DNA from 4 places in the Ideonella azotifigens genome. Region 1 is predicted to be linked to each of the others. Evidence: predicted binding sites of a transcription regulator. Region 1 holds the regulator's gene; each other region holds the start of a gene.
The links. The regulator FNR, encoded in region 1, switches genes on or off when oxygen is low (the NO sensors DNR and NnrR bind a similar motif). The targets are predictions, from matches to a motif close to TTGATNNNNATCAA.

Region 1 (3,317 bases):
GGACAAGATGCACTATCCGCGCGGCCTGATCCGCTATGCCACGCAGAATGCGCTGGCCCGGCAGGAACCGCATCCGGACCTCACCAAGCCGCCCAAGCCAGCGCTTGACCTGCCGCACCTGCTGCGGCCCCGGGTGCTGATCTATGGCGCGGTGCTGATCGTCATCGCCGTCGCGTTTGTCACCAGCCTCAGTCTGCGCCGCACGCTGAAGGTGGACGTGGTGCGCGACCGCGCCACGCTGGCGCGCATCGTTGAAGACGGCCTGGTCGAGAACGTCTTCCGGCTGCAGTTGATGAATGCCACCGAGCAGCCACAGCGCTATCACGTGGCAGTGCAGGGCATTCCCGGCGCTGTGCTGTCCGGCAGCCCGGAGGTCAGCCTGCTGCCTGCCGAAGCCCGCTGGGTGACGCTCGCGGTGCGGGTGCCGCCCGAGCAGGCGGCGGCCTTGAAACCGGGCGCCCACCCGATCCGTTTCGAGGTGTCGCCGCTGGGCGCCGCGGGTGCCGCGGTGAGCGAAAAGTCCTCGTTTGTGATCCCCCGCTGATTCCGCCAACAAGGAGACAAGCCATGAAGGCAAGGCCCATCGAACAGTTTCAACCGACCTTGCCCTGGTGGCGGGTGCCCACTGCCTGGATGGTGTTTGGCGGCCCCGCCCTCGTGGTGGTGGCGAGCTTCGCCACCTTCGGCCTGGCGCTGCACGGCCGGGACCGGCCGCTGCTGGAGGCGGGCAGCGCAGAGCAGGGGGCCACGACCGATGCCATGCAGGCGCGCAATCATGCTGCCAGCCCCGCACGCCGTTGAGGAAGACGAGCCGGAGGAGCGCACCGTCGCTTTCCGGCCCAGGCTTCGCAGCAGGCTGCTGCTGGTGCTCTGGCCTGCATTCGTGATGGCGGGCCTGCTCGCCGGCCTGATGTTCGCCTTCGTGGACCCCGGCAGCGTGCACGACCTGCCAGGCAGCGGCGAATCCGAATGGTCGCGCAACGCCATCTGTTCGCTGGCATTCCTGGTCTTCTGGGTCACGACCGCCATTTCGTCGGCCGCTACTTTGTGGCTGGTGGGCGGCTTGCGGCGCGAGCGCGAGGCGGCGCCCGAATGACCGCTGGCGCCGCGGAGCGTGTCACGCAGGGGGGTGGCACCGCCGCGGCTCGGCTGGATCAGCCGTGCGCGTTGTTTACCAGGCGCTGCAAGGCCTCGGGGTCCAGCACGTCGATCTGCCGCTGGCGTACCGCCAGCACGCCGTCTTCCTGGAACTTCGAGAAGCAGCGGCTCACGGTCTCCAGCTTCAGGCCCAGGTAGGTGCCAATCTCCTCGCGTGTCATGCGCAGCACAAGTGACGAGGGCGAGAAGCCGCGCGCCTTGAGCCGCTGCGAGAGGTTCAGCAGGAACACTGCCAGGCGCTCTTCGGCTCGCATGCTGCCCAGCAGCAGCATCACGCCATGGTCGCGCACGATCTCGCGGCTCATGATCTTGTGGAACTGGCGCTGCAGGCCGGGGAATTCGCGCGAGAGCTGCGTGAGCTGGCTGTAGGGAATCACGCAGACCTGAGAGTCCTCCAGCGCCACGGCGTCGCAGGCATGGTGGTCGTTGCCAATGCCGTCCAGCCCCAGCAATTCGCCTGCCATCTGGAAGCCGGTGACCTGGTCGCGTCCGTCTTCAGGCGTGATGCGGGTCTTGAAGAAGCCGGTGCGCACCGCGTAGACCGCTTCGAACGGATCGCCGTGGCGAAACAGCGTGTGGCCGCGGCGCACGCTGCGGCGGGTGGCAACCATGCCGTCCAGGCGTTGCAGTTCGTCGTCCGGAATGCCCACCGGCAGGCACAGCTCGCGCAGATTGCAGTGTGAGCAGGCCACATTGGGCTTGGCCTGGGCGGCGCAGGCATCGGTCAGGGGAATCATGGCGGGGCAGTCTTGATGTGAGACAACAAAGGTCCGGGACCTGATTGTTCAAGCCCGGCTGCTGTGGGCGCTTGCGCCAGATCAAGCCGGCCAAGGCCGGTGCCGGGCAGCATGCCGGGCATGACAGTCCTTTCGTCGACCTCCGCTGGCGCAGAGCAGGCGTCGCCGCTGCTGCCCGAGGCCTTGCTGCGGCGCTTCGACGCCCCCGGCCCGCGCTACACCTCCTACCCCACGGCAGACCGCTTCGTCGAAGCCTTCGGCCCGGCCGAGTGCCGCCGAGCGCTGGCGTTGCGCGGCGGCGGCGCGGCGCTGGGCGGGCCGCTGTCGGTCTACGTGCACATCCCGTTCTGCGAGTCGGTCTGCTACTACTGCGCCTGCAACAAGGTCATCACCCGCCACCACGAGCGCGCCACCGAATACCTGCAGGCGCTGGACACCGAGATCGGCCTGGTGCGCGCCGCACTGGGCGACGGCCCGTCGGCTTCGCAGCTGGTCTCGCAGCTGCACCTGGGCGGCGGCTCGCCGACCTTCCTGTCCGACGAGGAGCTGGGCCGCCTGCTGGCCTCGCTGCGCGCCGCCTTCGGCTTCACCGAGGGTGCGGAGCTCTCGATCGAGGTCGACCCGCGCACCGTCAGCGCCGAGCGCCTGGCCCACCTGCGCACACTGGGCTTCAACCGCATCAGCTTCGGCGTGCAGGACTTCGATCCGCAGGTGCAGCAGGCGGTGCACCGCGTGCAGCCGTTCGAAAGCGTGAAAGCCTTGATGGTCAGCGCGCGCGAACTGGGCTTCGCCTCCATCAATGCCGACCTGATCTACGGCCTGCCGCAGCAGACGCCGGCCAGCTTCGCGCGCACCATTGCGCAGATCGGCGAACTGCGGCCGGACCGCCTGGCGCTGTACGCCTATGCCCACCTGCCGCAGCGCTTCAAGCCGCAGCGCCGCATCGACACCCTGCAGCTGCCCAGCGCCGCGCAACGTGTGGAAATGCTGGGCGGTGCCATCGCCGGCTTGCTGGGTCGCGGCTACACCTATGTGGGCATGGACCACTTCGCGCTGCCGGACGATCCTCTTGCCGTGGCCAAGCGCGAAGGTCGGCTGCACCGCAATTTCCAGGGCTACAGCACCCAGCCCGATTGCGACCTGATCGGCCTGGGCGTGTCGGCCATCGGCCGCGTGGGCGCGAGCTACCACCAGAACGCCAAGACCCTGCCCGAGTACTACGACGCGCTGCGCCAGGGCGAACTGCCGGTGCAGCGCGGCGTGGCGCTGGTGAGGGACGACCTGGTGCGGCGCGCCGTCATCATGGCGCTGATGTGCCAGGGCCGGGTCGACTTCGAATCCATCGAACTCGCTCACCTGATGGACATGCGCAGCTACTTCGCCACCGAGCTGCAGCAGCTGGCGCCGCTGGCCGAGGCAGGG
Region 2 (3,317 bases), on a different contig from region 1:
CGGTCGGCGACTTCAAGATGCCGGCCTACCGCGCGGTGCCGCAGGGCAAGACCAACGCCCCGGTGATCCTGGTGATCAGCGAGATCTTCGGCGTGCATGAGCACATTGCCGACGTTGCGCGGCGCTTTGCGAAGCTGGGCTACTGCGCGATTGCGCCCGAGCTGTTCGTGCGCCAGGGTGACCCGGGCAGCTACGGCGAGATCGCCAAGCTGATCAGCGAGGTCGTCGCCAAGGTGCCGGACGCGCAGGTCATGGGCGACCTGGACGCCACCGTCGCCTGGGCCAAGGCGCAGGGCATGGACACCAGCAAGCTGGGCATCACCGGCTTTTGCTGGGGCGGCCGCATCACCTGGCTGTACGCCGCGCACAACCCGGCGGTGAAGGCGGGCGTGGCCTGGTATGGCCGACTGGTGGGCGAGCCGAATGCGCTGTCGCCGAAGAACCCGGTGGACCTGGTGGGCGAGCTGAAGGCGCCGGTGCTGGGCCTGTACGGCGGCAAGGACACCGGCATCACGCTTGACACGGTTGATACGATGAAAAAGGCGTTGGCCAGTGGCAGCCCTGCGGCGAAACAGTCCGAGTTCGTGGTCTACCCCGAAGCCGGCCATGCCTTCAATGCGGACTACCGGGCCAGCTACCTGAAGTCTGCCGCCGACGATGGCTGGCAGCGCTGCAGCGCCTGGTTCCGCAGCCACGGCGTGGCCTGAGTCCTTTCGCAGCAGTCTTCGCATCCTTGCCGGCTTCCAGCCGCGTCCCTCCCGGGCGCGGCTTTGTTTTTGTCTGACCCATGACGCTGTTCTACATTGTGATGTCCACGCTAATCGGCGGCGTGCTGTCGGTGGTCGTGGCTGCTTCGCTGACCTTTGCCGTGCTGAGCAAGCTGGTCAAGCACCTGGTCAGCCTGTCGGCCGGTGTGCTGTTGGGCACCGCGCTGCTGCACGTCATGCCGGAGGCCTTCGAGGGCGGCAAGGCCGAGCCGCACACGCTGTTCGCGGTGCTGCTGGGCGGGTTGCTGTTCTTCTTCCTGCTGGAGAAGGCCGAGCTGTACCGGCACGATCATCACCACGAAGGTGACGGGCACCACCACCACCATCATTTCGATGCCGAACGGGCCGGCCGCGGCGGCTTCAGCGTGCTGCTGGGCGACAGCATCCACAACTTCTGCGATGGCGTGATCATTGCCGCCGCTTTCCTGGCCGACCCGCACCTGGGGCTGACCACCTCGATCGCCATCATCCTGCACGAGATCCCGCAGGAAGTCGGCGACACCATCGTGCTGATCAACGCCGGGCTGAGCCGCAAGCGTGCGCTGTTCTACAACGCGCTGTCCGGCCTCGCGGCCGTGGTCGGTGGCGTGCTGGGCTACTACGTGGTGGGCGCGTGGATCGGCGTGATGCCGTACCTGATGGTGGCCGCGTCCAGCAGCTTCATCTACGTGGCCGTGGCCGACCTACTGCCGCAGATGCAAAAGCGCCTGCCCTGGCGCGACCTGGTGTCGCAGATTGTCTGGATCGGCGCCGGCCTGCTCTTGGTCTCATTCGCCATCAGCTTCATGCACGATTGAATGGGGCACCCGGTCTCGCGAGTACGCAAGACCACCCGCCGGGCGGGTTGGCGCAGCCGCTTGGGGCGGCCCGGCGCCGCTGCGCTGTTGGCGCAACAAGCCACGTGGCTGACGCTGCTACCCGCGAACGGCGGCCTTGGTGCAATTCATTTGACGACGAGCACCGGGATCTTGCAGTGCGTCAAGACCTTCTGCGTCTCGCTGCCCAGCAGCAGCGCGCTGACGCCGCGGCGGCCGTGGGAGGCCATCACGATCAGGTCGCAGCCCTTGTCCTTGGCCAGGTCGACGATGGCTTCCCAGGCGTGCACGGCTTCGACGGTGAAGGCGGTGCAGGGCACGCCAGCGGCGGCTGCGGCGTCGGTCACGACCTTGACGCGGGCGGCAGCAATGCGCTCCTGCGCGTCATAGAACTCCTGCGGCGGCACCGGCTGCATTTCGCTGATGGCGCTGTAGGGGAAGGGCTCCTTGACGCTGATGGTGGTCAGCTTGGCGCCCAGCGTGCGGGCCAGCGTGGTGGCGGCCAGGACGGCCTGGGCGGTGATGTCGGAACCGTCTGTGGGGACCAGGATATGTTGGTACATGCTGCACTCCTTCTGGCGAGCTGGCGACCCGTGGGTCGGGTGCCGACAGTGTGGCCCTGCCTCGTGGCAAGGGCTTGATCTGCCTCAAGCCCAACAGGGGCAAACGGAGTGCCGCCTGTTTCAACTCCTGGCGACAGGCCGGGCCGGGTCGGCTGACCACTCGCTCCACGAGCCAGGGTAGAGGGCCGAGCCGTTCATGCCGGCATGTTCCAGCGCCAGCAGGTTGTGGCAGGCGGTGACGCCGGAGCCGCACTGGTTCACCACCTGCCCGGGTTTCAGGCCCATGGCTTCGAAGGTGGCGCGCAGCGCCGCCGCCGGCAGGAAGCGGCCATCCGAGCCCAGGTTGTCCTTGAAGAAGCGGTTCAGTGCACCAGGGATGTGGCCCGCCACGGCGTCCAGCGGTTCGGTCTCGCCGCGGAAGCGTTCGCCGGCCCGCGCGTCCAGCACTGTGACCCGGCCGAGCTGGCGCAGCAGCGTGTCGGCCTGCACGGTCGGCATCGTCGTGTCGCCCAGCGGGTAGCTTGACGCGGGTTGGGCTGGCGCTGCTTCGCCACTTTCGACAGGGCCACCTGCGGCCTGCCACGCGGCCAGGCCGCCGTCCAGCACGGCTACGGCGCCATGGCCGAGCCAGCGCAGCATCCACCAGGCGCGCGCGGCATACGGGCCGCCTTGCTGGTCATAGCAGACGACACCGCGCTCGGGCGTCAGGCCCCAGCTCGCAGCGACTTCTGCAAAGGCCTCGCGCGTGGGCAGCGGATGGCGACCGCCGCGGATCGAGCCTTCCGGACTCTTGGGCGCGCTGAGTTCGTGCTCCAGGTGTGCGTAGCGCGCGCCGGCAATGTGCCGGTCCAGGAAGGCGCGCTCGCCGGCACCGCTGTCCGCCAGGTCGAAGCTGCAGTCCAGCAGCAGCGGTGGCGGCGTTTGCTGCAGCAGCGCTTGCAGCTGCTCGGCGGTGATCAGCGGGGCCCAGGGCTTGGCGGCGGTGCTCATGGTGCGGTGCTCCTTGGTCAGGTGTCGGTTGGCTCGGGTGCGTCCGGTGCGGCCTTGTGGCGCAGCAGCGTGGCGGCCAGGCCGGCGGCAATGATCAGGCCCATGCCCATCAGGGCCGAGCCGGTGATGGGGTCATGGAACACCAGCACGCCAAACAGGAAGGACCAGGCGATGCCCAGGTA
Region 3 (3,317 bases), on a different contig from region 1:
GGCCGAAGCCACCAGGCGCGGCAGCATGTCCAGGTTGGCCGCGTCCAGCCCGCCAAAAGCCACCACCTCTTCCATGCGGCGCACGCGGCGCTCGGCGTTGTACTTGAGGGCCCGGGCAATGGCGGCTTCGAGGCTCAACGGGCCGTCCAACGGCGCGGCGTTCTGCTGCAGCGCGAGCTTGTCGGCCTGGGTGATGTCGCTGATCTCGGCGCCGGCCAGCGGCTGCGGCTGCAGCGAGGCGCAGGCACTCAGGGCGAGCGCCGCGGCAGCCACGAGCAAGGTCTTGGCAAATGCAAGCATGGTGATTCTTGTAGGAAGTTCGAAGCGCCGCAGGGCCGTGCGCAAAGCGTGTGAGACCGAGCTCGCAGCATAGGAAGGCTGGGCGCAAGCAAGGGTGCACAGAAGCGGGGCGAAACACCTCTGTCTCTGGCGACCGCCCATCGGCCCGGCGGCGCGGATGCGTTGCAGAATCGACTGTGTGAAGCCATGCCTGCCCCAGGAAATCGTGCCCGTGGACGCCGCCCAGGTGGCGCTGACCGCCCAATGCCTGGGACCGTTGACCGACCAGTTGATGCCTTACTTCCTGGCCCTGCGTGCCGAAACAGACGCGGTGCTGGCCAAGCGCCTCCCGCTGGCCGGCGGCAAGGCCTACCCATACGGCCGCTGCGAGGAGATCACGCAGGACCTGTACGCCCGGCTGGCGCAACGCCTGACAAAGCCGGCCGATCCGGTCACGCAGGCATTGCACGACTTCGTCGCCCAAGGGGGCGTGGTGCGCAGCATCTGGGGCGTGCTGCGCGAGCAGTATTTCCAGAACGCGATCCAGTTCGGCGCGCTGTACGTGGACGTGTCCAACGACACGGTGTTCGTCACCAAACCGCAGATCGAGATCCTGCCCATCGAACAGTCCGGTTTGGTGCCGGTGCGCGACCTGGCGCACTTCCGCCAGACGGCCGAGCGCTACTGGCACGCGACGGTCTACGCCAACCACCTAGTGCCGACGCTCGCCCCCTTGCTGCCCATCATCACGGTCAGCGCCGGCAAGCTGCGGCCAGGGCTGCAGTCGGCCTGCGACTACATGATCGACCTGATGCGCCGCGACGCTTTCCAGCAGGCCGAAGCCTGGCTGCGCGATGGCCCGGCGCCACCACCGGAACTGCAGTTGCCAGACCTGCCGGCCGACCTGCGCCCCTGGACCACGGACACGCGGCAAGAGGCTGTGCAAGCCTGCCGGCGCGCCCGTGCAGCGGGCTGTCAGCTTGACGCCGAATGGCGCACCGCCAGGGTGCTGGACTACCTGCGCTCGATTCGCGCCTAACCCGGTGAAAGTGCTGAGATTCACGCCTCTGCGGCCCAATTTCGCGCTGCTATACTGAATTGCAGTGGGGGTGTAGCTCAGCTGGGAGAGCGTCGCGTTCGCAATGCGAAGGTCAGGAGTTCGATCCTCCTCATCTCCACCACTGCTCCGCCAGGATTCAGCGTGAATCCGGCGAGCTCCCTGGAACCACTGAGGCGTCGTCATGGCCGGCCCGTGTGTCCCGTCAGGGCCCAACCACCAGGGTCCACCTCCCTGTCGAAACCAAGACCGACGCATCCGCCATTCGGGCGGCTCGCGCGTCTGCGCGCAGCCAGCTGGCTGGTTTGCGTTGGATCAAGCGACCGCCGGTGCGGCGGTGTTGAACTCGGGGCGACACAGCACTGGTTGCCTGCCGATCCGTCTGCCAGCCAGGGCTGCTTCCTCACCACATTGCCCAATACAAGCCCTTGCGGCGCATGCCCCCGCTCGATGAGCAGGACAGTGCCGCATCAGACAGGATGCCCGCATGAAAATTCTCGTCGCCACCGATGGCTCGAAGCCCGCCTTGCATGCCGTCAAGTACGCCATCAAGTTGCTGCAGTCGCTCTCGTCCACCAGCAACACCGTCACCCTGATCAGCGTGCACGACGATGTCGGGCTGCGGCATGCCAAGGCCTTCGTGGGCAAGGAGGCCGTGGCCGACTACTTGCGTGAACTCAGCGAGAAGGAACTCAAGCCCGCCAGGAAGCTGCTCGATTCGGCCGGCATCAAGCACGACATGGAAGTGCGCACAGGCCACGTCGCACAGGAAATCGTGCATTGCGCGAAGGCGGGCAAGTTCGACCTGATTGCGCTTGGCGCAAAAGGCCGCGGCGCCGTCGCCGACCTGCTGCTCGGCTCGGCCGCGCAGCGCGTGCTGGCGACCGCCGAAATGCCTGTCGTGCTTGTGAAGTGAACCGCCGCGTCTTCGCCGCCGATCCCGAAAGCCGGCGGCAACTGGCCCGTCGGTGACGACCGGCTGAGCGAGGCCAAGGCTCGCCTGCGCCTGGCCCGCGACGGGCCGAACGAATCAGCGGTGCGCAAGCTGCGCAGCGTGTTGAAGCCGGCACGCAAGGTGGCATCCGAACCGATGTGGCTGCCCTTGCTCGCGGTGCATGCGGGCGCCAGGGTCTGGGTGCGCGTGCCATGCTCGGCAACGCCGCTTCCAAGCGCCAGTTCGGCCGTGGTGGCGGGCACGCTGGCCGTACTGGGCACCGTATGCCCATTACCTCCTACAGCGGACCATTCTCGTTCTCGGCGCCCGCTACTGTGGCGCTGCTGGCGGCAGACTGCATGGCCAGGCCGGGCCTGCTGTGGTTCGAGGCTGTCAAACTCTTCCGGCGCCGTTGGCGACGATCAGGCAATTTAGCGCGCAGCCGCGTCTGGTCACGCCTCCTTGCACCTGCAGGGGGAATTCCCTTTCTGCGCCACGCGCCGCGGCACGCGGTTTGCCTCTTGTCCCGAGTCAAAGCGGCAAATGCGCCAAGTTGGTGCCCGGTTGGGAAGGAGCACTGGCACAAAAATCGCTTCCAGGATCCGCTTTGTCCAAGTGCTGCGGCTGACCGCGACTGAAGCACTGCAACACTCGGCAAACAGCCCTTTCAACCGGCTGGTTACAAGGGCTGAAGCCGGTTTTGCCGTGAATCATTAGGGTCAAGCCTGTAATGGCAGGCAGAAATTGCCCGCTATAGTGGCGTTTTTCGCGGCCCAAAAGGCCGTTGCCGATGAGAAAGACAGCGTCCTTCGAGGGCGACTGGAGGAATGAGTGGATTTCGCTGAATCGCAGCGCAGCCCCCGCAAGCACCCTGTGGGGCTGATGGTGGTGATCGTGCTGCACGTTTTGCTGGGCTACGCCCTGGTGAGTGGCTTGGCACGTCGGGTCGTGGAGGTCGCCATCAAGCCGGTGGAGACCAAGCTGATCGAAGAGATCAAGCCGCCGCCACCGCCGCCGCCGGAGAACCTGCCGCCGCCGCCCAAGAAC
Region 4 (3,317 bases), on a different contig from region 1:
CTGCTGGCGCGCCTGGCCGACCTGAACAGCCGCCAGAAAGCCGGCAAGAGCTTCCTGACGCTGGAGGCCAGCGACCGCTTGCTGCCGCCGACTGCCGTCGCGCCGGCCCAGGTCAACGTGGCCTGCCTGGCGATGAGCGGCCGGCTGCTGACCTTCCCCCTGGCTGAGCTGAAGCTGCAGTCCAATGGCGGCAAGGGCTTGACGCTGATGGACGTGGACGCGAAGGATCCGCTGGTTTCGGTGGCCGTGTTTGCCGATCAGCTGCGCGTGATCGGCGCGGGTCGCGGCGGCAAGCCCAAGGATGAAATCATCAAGGGCGCAGCGCTGGCCAGCCACCAGGGCAAGCGTGCGCGCAAGGGCAGCAAGGTCGAGGCGGTATTGAAGCCAACCCAGGTGCAGGCGGGCTGATCGGCTGCAGGCTCAGGCGGGTGTTGCGCCGGTGAGTTGGCGCGTCACGGCGCGTCGCACCGGCGGCAACACCTGGGCCAGCCACAGCACGACCTTGCGCGCCGCGCGGGCGGCGGGCCGGTCGTCTGTGAACAGCTGTGCCACGCCATTGGTGCCGTGATAGACCGGCCAGGTGGTGCGCTGGTGTTCGGCCGCGTAGCGCTGCAGGGCCCGGGCATCGCCGACATCGCCGCAGGCCCGGAACGCAGCCGCCACTTCGCGTGTCAAGGTCTGCACGCCGTAGAGCCCGAAGTTGAAGCCGTGCGCGGTGACCGGGTGCATGCCGACCGCCGCGTCCCCGATCAGTGCGATGCGCGGGCCCACCAGCCGCAAGGCCTGCACGGCCACCAGCGGGTAGGCATGCCGCTGCCCGGCCAGGTGCAAGCCGCCCAGCGACGGTCCGAACTGCTCGGTGAGTCGTGCGGCGAAGGATTGGTCGTCCATGTCCAGCCAGCCAGCGGCCTCTGCCTGGCGCACGGTCAGCACCGCGGAGCTTTGCAGACCTGCCATGGGCAACATGGCCAGGGTCAGGCCGTAGCGAAAACATTCGTGGGCAATGCCCTGGTGCGGCAAGGTGTGGGCAACCCGGCAGACGATGGCGGTGCGGCCGAAATCCAGCGAGCGGGCCGGCAATCCCGCCATCCGGCGCAGCGCGGAAAAGCGGCTGTCCGCGGCCACCACCAGCGGCGCCTGCCAGCGGCGGCCGTCGGCAGTGTCCAGCACGGCCACTGCCGGCTGTGCCTCAAATCGAACGACGCAGGCCTGCGTTTCGACCTGGACGCCGGGCGTGTGTTGCGCCACGGCCCAGGCGGCTTCCCGCAGGCGGTGGTTCGGCACCAGCCAGCCCAGGGCCTCGTGCCCGTCGCTGCGTGCATCGAATTGCAGCGGCCACGGCATGCCGCCGTCGTGCACATGGGCCTGGCGCAGCGGCGCAATCTCGGCGGCGGGAAGACGCTGCCAAATGCCCAACTCCTCCAGGATTCGCCGCGAGCGGTGTGTGAGCGCGATGTCCCGTCCGTCTTCCGCCGGCTTGGCCAATGCGGCCCAGGGCGCCTGTTCCAGCACGGTGATGCGCAGGCCTTGGCGGGCCAGGGCAATGGCCAGTGCAAGTCCTGCGGGGCCGGCGCCGGCGATCAGCACGTCAACAGATGCGGCGGAGGCGTGGGGCATGGGCAAGGCTTTCGGCGCGAGAGCTGCGCGTGAGGAACCACCGCACCTTAGCGGCACCTTCCAGCGTGGCGTTTGATCTGCCTCACGACCCATTCACGCATTGCCGCGGCCGGTTCGAAGAGGGCTTGCCTCCGCACGGGTGTCTACTTCCGCCCGTCTTTTCCGGTGATTGCCCTCACAGCCGACGTGGCATGCTGCCCTCGTGCTGAAGACCATACCTTCCCCTCAGTTGCAACTGGGCATGTTCCTCCACCAGCTCACCGGCTCGTGGATGGATCATCCGTTCTGGCGTTCCAAATTCCTGCTGCGTGACCAGCGGGACATTGCGCGCATCCTCGAAGCCGGCATTGCCGAAGTCGTCATCGACACCGAACGCGGCCTGGACGTGCCTCTGGCAGACGAGGCCAAAGACGCGGTGGCGGTCGTCGGCGCAGAGGCCTTGGCAACGCCGGCCGAAGAAGAGGACTCGCCTCTGCCCTTGCCGCATCCGGCGCTGGACCCGGTGGGGCCTCGCTACACCGATGCCCTGCAGGTCAGCCGGCAGGCCATGGGCAGCGTGATGGGCCTTTTCGACGCAGCCCGCCTGGGCCAGGCGGTGGACGCCAAGACCTGCCTGCCGGTGGTCGAGGGCATCGTCGATGCGATGTCCCGCAAGCCCGGGGCGCTGGCCAGCGTGGCCCGGCTGAAGACGGTGGACGACTACACCTACATGCACGCGGTGGCGGTGTGCGCGCTGATGGTCGGCCTGGCCCGCCAGATGGGGCTGCCGCCGGCCATGGTGCGCGAAGCCGGGCTGGCCGGGCTGGTGCTGGACATTGGCAAGGCGGCGCTGCCGACCGAGCTGTTGAACAAGCCCGGCCGGCTCAGTCCCGAAGAACTGGCGCTGATGAAGACCCATGTGCGCCACAGCCACGACATGCTCAAGGCCGAAGGCGGCTACAGCCCGGCCGTGCTGAACGCCTGCCTGCATCACCACGAACGGGTGGACGGCAGCGGCTATCCGGACGCGCAGGCGGGAGAGCGCATTGGCGTGCTGGCCCGCATGGCCGCGGTCTGCGATGTGTACGACGCGGTGACCTCACGCCGGCCTTACCGCACGCCCTGGGACCCGGGCGACGCGATGCGGCAAATGGCCCAGGCCAAGGGGCAGTTCGACAACGCCGTGTTCCAGCATTTCGTCAAGGCCGTGGGCATCTACCCGGTGGGTTCGCTGGTGCGGCTGCAGTCAGAGCACCTGGCCGTGGTGCTGGCGCTCAACAGCAGCGCGCTGTTGACGCCGCGTGTGCGTGTCTTCTACGACATTGGCGAGCGGCACCGCATCACGCCTTATGTGCTGGACCTGGCCGATGGCTCGGCCAAGAACCGCATCCTCGGCCCCGAGGTGCCTGACGCCTGGCGCTTTGCCGACCTCGAGCAGCTCTGGCTGCTGGACTGACGAGGCGAGCGAGCCGGCGCCACGCACCGGCCCGTTGGCTCATGAGAAAACGCCGGGCCGCCCCAAGTTTTCTCATCCCCCTCGGGGGGCCTGACGCGAAGCGGCAGGTCTGGGGGCCCTCTCAGACCCGGCGCAGCGTCTGCACCCAGATCAAGCCGCACAGCGCAAACAGCGCCAGGCTCCAGAACGCAAACGGCACGCCCAGCAGGTTGACGGCTGCATCGGCGCAGGACGCCATCGGCGCGAAGACCGAAGGCGCCAGCTC

Region 2: a site for FNR is predicted at 2,220-2,233, ahead of LRH25_RS25170 (universal stress protein). Genes of this name have one in related genera too.
Region 3: a site for FNR is predicted at 1,642-1,655, ahead of LRH25_RS24540 (universal stress protein). Genes of this name have one in related genera too.
Region 4: a site for FNR is predicted at 1,690-1,703, ahead of ubiM (5-demethoxyubiquinol-8 5-hydroxylase UbiM). Genes of this name have one in related genera too.

Annotation. Positions count from the first base shown of each region.
Region 1 covers NZ_JAJNKD010000004.1:423,531-426,847, reverse strand. The annotation lists gene ccoG (cytochrome c oxidase accessory protein CcoG) at 1-544, shown strand, start outside; gene LRH25_RS12400 (hypothetical protein) at 568-801, shown strand; gene LRH25_RS12395 (hypothetical protein) at 776-1,096, shown strand; gene fnr (fumarate/nitrate reduction transcriptional regulator Fnr) at 1,155-1,895, opposite strand; gene hemN (oxygen-independent coproporphyrinogen III oxidase) at 2,016-3,317, shown strand, end outside.
Region 2 covers NZ_JAJNKD010000015.1:144,359-147,675, forward strand. The annotation lists gene LRH25_RS25160 (dienelactone hydrolase family protein) at 1-707, shown strand, start outside; gene LRH25_RS25165 (ZIP family metal transporter) at 788-1,564, shown strand; gene LRH25_RS25170 (universal stress protein) at 1,711-2,145, opposite strand; gene LRH25_RS25175 (sulfurtransferase) at 2,266-3,135, opposite strand; gene LRH25_RS25180 (DMT family transporter) at 3,153-3,317, opposite strand, start outside.
Region 3 covers NZ_JAJNKD010000015.1:724-4,040, reverse strand. The annotation lists gene LRH25_RS24555 (TolC family protein) at 1-300, opposite strand, end outside; gene LRH25_RS24550 (hypothetical protein) at 512-1,318, shown strand; tRNA gene LRH25_RS24545 (tRNA-Ala) at 1,385-1,460, shown strand; gene LRH25_RS24540 (universal stress protein) at 1,824-2,252, shown strand; gene LRH25_RS24535 (TonB family protein) at 3,102-3,317, shown strand, end outside.
Region 4 covers NZ_JAJNKD010000016.1:90,391-93,707, forward strand. The annotation lists gene parC (DNA topoisomerase IV subunit A) at 1-408, shown strand, start outside; gene ubiM (5-demethoxyubiquinol-8 5-hydroxylase UbiM) at 421-1,617, opposite strand; gene LRH25_RS25670 (HD-GYP domain-containing protein) at 1,820-3,052, shown strand; gene LRH25_RS25675 (disulfide bond formation protein B) at 3,174-3,317, opposite strand, start outside.